2 linked regions of the Alloacidobacterium dinghuense genome follow. The protein of the gene in region 1 interacts with the protein of each later gene in a pairwise test. Links are inferred from orthologs where the notes say so. Each region holds a gene or a part of one and is shown on either strand. Other genes may lie near its edges. The genes, in order: rplL and obgE.

Region 1 (2,741 bases):
CAGCGAAAGGCAAGTATATCAAGGGCATCACGCTTAGCTCGACGATGGGCCCTGGTATCTCGCTCGACCACTCGATTGCGGATCAGGCAGCAAAGGCTTAAGCAGATTTTCAAGGATTTCCGGCCAGCTTGCATGAGCGCAATGCGCCGCAGGCGGTGGCCAGTAAGGATTTAGAACAATGCCATTTACGAGAGCAAAGAAGGCAGAGAAGGTTTCGCAGCTGGCGCACGAGCTTGAGGGCTCGACCAGCGCGATTATCGGCACCTTTGCCAAGTTGACCGTCGCGCAGGATTTTGAGCTGCGCAAGACCGTTCGCGCCTCAGGCGGCCGCTACCGCGTGCTTAAGAACAAGCTCGCTGCGCGCGCTTCGAAAGGTACACAGATTGAAGCGGCTCTGCAGGGCCTGAAGGGTGTATCGTCCGTCGCATACACCAGCGGCGACCCGGTCGCGCTGGCCAAGGCACTTTCGACCTGGGTAACTGACAACGCGGAGTTCACCTTTAAGCTCGGCATCATCGACGGCAAAGTGATTACCGTCGAAGAGGTCAAGCAGCTGGCGACCATGCCGGGCAAGGAAGAGATCTTCTCGAAGCTGCTCTTCCTCATCAACGCTCCGGCACAACGTCTGGCCACTGTCATCAACGCGACGGGCCGCGACCTGGCTGTAGTGATCAATCAGGCGGTCGAGCAAAACAAGTTTTCAGGCGCGCAGGCTTCGGCAGCGCAGCCATCCCCGGCGGTGGAGCTGGCTGCAGCGGTTGAGCAAGCCCCGGCAGTGGAGCAGGCTCAGGCAGAACAGCCAGCGGTAGAATCCACTGCGCCAGTGGAGTCGGCTCCAGCGGCCGAACCGGCTGCGCCGGAAGTTTCAGGCGGAGAAGCAGCCGCCAGCGAGTAGCGGAACGCTATTCGCCAAGGGTTGAGAAGTTACAGCCGCAAGCAGGCTTGAGGGGTGCTGGTCTGGGCACAACGGAAACCTCAAGGCGGGCAAGCGGCGACCGGAGCGGCGACGTTTCGGATGGCAAAACAAAATTTAGTTTTACGTGGAGAACATGATGGCGGATTTGCAGCAGTTGGAAGATCAGATTGTCGGGCTTAGCCTGCTGGACGCAGCGGCCCTGGTAAAGAAGCTCGAAGAGCGTCTTGGCGTTTCGGCGGCAGCGGCGGCTCCGGTCGTCGTGGCCGGTGCGGCGGCAGGTGCGGCAGCTCCTGCGGCAGTTGAGCAGACTGAGTTCACCGTTATCCTCAAGGATGCCGGAGCGAACAAGATCAACACTATCAAGGCTGTACGCGAAGTCACCTCGCTGGGTCTGAAGGAAGCCAAGGACTTGGTCGACGGAGCTCCGAAGCCTCTGAAGGAGAACATCAGCAAGGAAGATGCCGAGGCCATCAAGAAGAAGTTCGAAGGCGTCGCGACCATCGAAGTCAAGTAAGCCAACTTGTCAATAAGGCAAGTTGCATGCCAAAGCGGAACGCGCTATGATAACTGTTGCGCGTTCCGTTTGGCTTTCTTTTGTGCAACGAGCCTGACTTTGGGGCGCGACTTTTGCGTAGTTCCTTTTGCGGCTTTGCTATAAGCCGTGGCAAGTCAAATGGTTATACCCGTTTGATGATGGGGTGAACGCAAGGAAAGCTTACCGGCACATTAAGATTGTCGGCATATCTGTGGGCATGCGGCGGACTCGCAGATGTGAAAACTTGGGATCGGCTGTAGGGCGGCATACACGCAGTTGCGAAGCGGCGGGAAACGAACATTCTGTTTATAACAAGTGCACAATCCGGTTGTGGCGCTCGTAAGACATCTTGTCTCTACGAGCGATTGGCATTTGTATCGTCTTTTACTTCTCCGCGCTTTAGCCTCCCACGCTCTACCCTGACAACCCGCATGATGCTGCACTAGCAGCGGTTTTGTCCAGCACTTCGCTCTGACGTTTGTTTTGTACCGCGAGGTTGTCTGGTTTGGCAAGACCGGAGATGTGGAAAGCTCTCCGGAAGTGTTCATCCTGCGCGTTCCGTTTTGGCCCGCAGGTCATTTCTTCAAAGAAACACCATGCTGCCTCTGGGCGAGGACGGAGACGGCAGGATAGAAATCCCTCGGCATGTTGCGTGACTCGGACAGCATGTCATCCACCTCGCGTTTTACGAGCCCAGGAGTGAAGCATGTCAAGCGAGAACCGCGCACTACGCAGCCGTCTCGATTTTTCAAAAATTCCTACATCCATTCAAATCCCTAACCTGATCGAAGTGCAGCGGCGTTCCTACGAGCGTTTCCTGCAGATGGACAAGCTGCCCACCGAGCGCGAAGACAACGGATTGCAATCGGTTTTCACCTCGGTTTTCCCGATTACTGATTTTCGTAATATCTCGCAGCTTGATTTCGTCGACTTCTCGATTGGTAACTGGGAGTGCAAGTGCGGACACCTGAAGGGCCTGCATCACCTGCGTACCGCCTGCGTCAATTGCGGCGCCATGGTTATCACCGACCCATTCCATCCCGGCGATGTGCTCTGCCACAAGTGCGGCACCTACAACAAGAACACGCCTGATTTCTGCAACAAGTGCGGCGACCCTGTAGGCTTGCAGCTCAAGTACGATCAGGCGGAGTGCGAGGAGCGTGGCATGACTTACTCTGCTCCGCTCAAGGTCACCGTGCGCCTCACGATTTACGACAAGGATGCAGAGACCGGCGCCAAGACCATCCGCGACATCAAGGAGCAGGAAGTCTTCTTCGGCGACATTCCGCT
Region 2 (3,340 bases), 540 kb from region 1 along the record:
AACGTCTGATGGCTTGAAGGGTGTGGTGACGAAGTCGCCCGTGCTGGTGCGCGAGGTTAGAGTGGTGAATGGGTTGGTCGCGCCCCAGTTGTTGTCGCGGTCGTAGAAAAAGAGCTGACCGTGGACCTCGTTGCCGCCGCTCTTGGTGACGGTGTTGACGACACCTCCGGCGGCGCGTCCGTATTCGGCGGAGTAGTTGGAGGTGTTGACCTGGAATTCGCGCACGGCGGCCTGCGTGGTGGAGTAGCCGATGCGGGTGCGGCCTCGTTCTTCTGAGAAGAAGGCCTGATTGTTGTCGGCCCCGTCGATGGTGTTGTTGTTGAGCAGCACGCTGATGCCGCGGAAGCTGAGCAGACCGTAACCGTTCTGGTCGGGCGTAACGCCGGGCGCGAGCAGAGCGAAATTGGACCAGCGGCGGCTGTTGGTGGGGAGCTCGTCGACTTCAGTCTGGTTGATGTTCTGTGTAACGGCTGCGGATGTCGTATCGATCTGTGGCGAGGCGTTTACGCTGACCGTTTCCTGTGCCGTACCGACGGCGAGCCGGGGGACGATGTGGGTGAGGCGGCCTATTTCAACGGTGATGGATTGCTCGACCAGCGGCGCGAAGCCGTCTGCGCCGGCCATGAGCGTGTAGGTTCCCGGCGTGAGTTCTTCAAAATAGAAGCCGCCTGCTTCGCTGGTCTTTGCGTTGCGCTCAAATCCGGTGGCGGGGTTGCGGAGCGCGACTTGCGCGTTCGGGATGGCTCGGCCTTCTGCGTCGAGAATGGTTCCGGCGATGGCTCCGCCAGTGGTCGATTGAGCAACGGTCCGGCAGCAGGACACGAGGAGCAATGCGCACAGCAGCGCGATGCGTAGCTTCAACACTTGATCTCCAAGGCAACGCAGCAAAGCCCCCGAAGCCACCGGGGTCGCAGGCACAGGCCGCTATCCGGGCGCCGGTATTTTGTCCGGCGCTCCTGCCCGTCCTACTGTTCAATGTTGGGTATCGTGATGCGAGCTTACGCGATTCGATAGACTAAATAATAGAAATGTTTATTGATGAAGCAAGAATCCTGGTGAAAGCCGGTGACGGTGGTAACGGATGCGTGGCCTTCCGTCGCGAAAAATTTGTGCCGCGCGGCGGGCCTTCGGGCGGCGATGGCGGACGCGGCGGCGACGTGGTGATGGAGTCGAGCCAGCGGCATAACACGCTGGTGCATTTTCGATTTAATCCCGAGCACAAGGCAGAGCGCGGGCGACACGGCGAGGGATCAAACTGCACAGGGCGCGATGGCGAAGGCACTGTGCTGAAGGTTCCGGTGGGCACGGCTCTGTTTGACGATGAGACGGGCGAGCTGGTGCACGATTTTGCTCGTCCTGACGAGCGCATTGTGGTTGCGCGCGGCGGACGCGGCGGACGCGGCAACCAGCACTTTGCCACGTCGACGCATCAGGCTCCGCGTGAGCATGAATTGGGGCGCGCGGGTGAGGAGAAGCGTTACCGGCTGGAGCTGAAGCTGCTCGCCGATGTCGGTCTGGTTGGATATCCGAATGTGGGCAAGTCGACGCTGATCTCGAGGCTCTCGGCGGCGAAGCCGAAGATTGCCGATTATCCTTTTACGACGCTCGAGCCGAATCTGGGTGTCGTCTCGATTGGCGAAGCTCCGCATGAGGAGAGCTATGTGGTCGCCGATATTCCGGGGCTGATCGAGGGCGCGCATCTGGGCGCGGGGTTGGGCGTGCAGTTTCTGCGGCACATTGAGCGCACGCGGCTGCTGGTGCATCTGGTCGATGTGTCGGATTCCAGCGGGCGGCCTGATCCGGTGGAGGACTTCAAGGTCATCCTTGGCGAACTGAAGAGCTTTGGGCATGGCCTCGATGAGAAGCCGATGATCGTGGTCGCGTCGAAGGCCGATGTGGCGAATCCGGAGAAGCTGAAGAAGTTGCAGACGATGGCCAAGCGGAAGAAGCTGGCGTTCTTTGCGATTTCGGCGGTGACGGGGTTGGGTGTGGATGCGTTGAAGTATGCGATTGGGGATCGGGTTCGGGAGTTGAGAGAGACGGAGTTGGTGGCGCCTTCGACCTAGACTAGGCACGATACACTTAGGCTCGGGGCTCGTAGGTGTTCTATTCGTTTAGCTGCACAGTAATCATTTCAATTCTCTCGACTGTAAATTCGATCGCGCAACAAACGCATCAAGCTGATGAAGATTTCTTTTCGCAATATTCTGTAGCGTCGACTTTTTCCGGCAAACCCGCGCAGCCGGTGTTAGCGAGCCCAGGGGCACGCCGATTCAGAACTCGGATTCGGGAGGGAGCAGCACAGGGTCCTGTCTTTGCTGATCATTACGCTGTGGCGGTGTGGGGCTGTGGATCAGCATGCCTCGAATTCGCCATCATTGATGCAATAACGGGCAAGGTCTATATCTTTCCTGCCAGCGTGTCTCAAGTTCGCGAGATTGGCGAGCGGCTGATATACCACAGAGATAGCAGAGCCATGCATATCATCGGAAGCCTTAATGAAGAGAATTCGGCCGATCGGTGGTATGTGTGGGACGGCGAAAAGCTCAATCTGATTTCAGAAAAGCCCGCCAAGCTCGTCGACGACGATTCACCATAGCTCCAGCCGTCAGTGCTGAGCGCTACCGCTCTCATCTCTTGCCAATCGACGCCGAACTGTAGATCCTTCGCTTCGCTCAGGATGACAAATATATCGATGTGTGAAGGAGTTGCTTTCCCACCCTGCGCTACGCGAAGGATGATGCACCCATTTTTGTGCAGTTCGATGCAAACTGCGGCCTTGCTTCGCAAGGCAAAAGGCGCACCTCCGGTGCGGGTCCTTCGACTGCGCGCTTTGCGCTCCGCTCAGGATGACAAAACTTAGGGTGGGGTAAAGTATTGATTGCGTGGTTTGGGTGGCACATTGCCGACGGGTCTACACACGATATCTACGACAAAGTCTTCGCTGATTCGGCTGCATGCGGCTGATAACGTCGCTGTCGCTAGGGTTTCGCTGAGCCCGGGTGCGGTTCTTTCGGAGTTTGGTATTGCGGCGAAGACGCCTGTTCCCATGGGGCATAAGATCGCGCTCAGAGCGATTGCCGCGGGCGAGGCGATTCTTAAATATGGTCAGGTGATTGGCAATGCTACGCGGGCCATTGAGGCTTGCGAGCATGTGCATTCGCATAATCTTGCGATTACCGATCTGCACTTGCAGCATGAGTTCTGCGTCGATGCTGTGGCTCCGGAGCTTTTTCCGGAGGCAGATCGCGCTACGTTTCTGGGATTCAAGCGCAGTGATGGGCGAGTCGGGACGCGGAATTATCTTGCGATTCTCTCGTCGGTCAATTGCTCGGCGACG

What was found.
Region 2: the proteins of rplL (region 1) and obgE interact in binary tests that used the Escherichia coli proteins (3 or more experiments, as listed by UniProt). The link is inferred for Alloacidobacterium dinghuense from one-to-one orthologs.

What each region holds. Positions count from the first base shown.
Region 1 is NZ_CP060394.1:5,398,208-5,400,948, forward strand. It holds rplL (50S ribosomal protein L7/L12), read left to right. Parts: upstream 1-1,052; coding sequence 1,053-1,430; downstream 1,431-2,741. Other genes in the region: rplA (50S ribosomal protein L1), read left to right, coding at 1-101; rplJ (50S ribosomal protein L10), read left to right, coding at 179-895; rpoB (DNA-directed RNA polymerase subunit beta), read left to right, coding at 2,158-2,741. UniProt on the Escherichia coli protein: The binding site for several of the GTPase factors involved in protein synthesis (IF-2, EF-Tu, EF-G and RF3). Is thus essential for accurate translation.
Region 2 is NZ_CP060394.1:4,862,723-4,866,062, reverse strand. Bases 221-3,047 are described here. They hold obgE (GTPase ObgE), read left to right. Parts: upstream 221-1,028; coding sequence 1,029-2,066; downstream 2,067-3,047. Other genes in these bases: H7849_RS20270 (UxaA family hydrolase), read left to right, coding at 2,903-3,047; H7849_RS27150 (hypothetical protein), read left to right, coding at 2,477-2,599; H7849_RS20280 (TonB-dependent receptor), read right to left, coding at 221-864. Also shown: more of H7849_RS20280, read right to left, coding at 1-220; more of H7849_RS20270, read left to right, coding at 3,048-3,340. UniProt on the Escherichia coli protein: An essential GTPase which binds GTP, GDP and possibly (p)ppGpp with moderate affinity, with high nucleotide exchange rates and a fairly low GTP hydrolysis rate.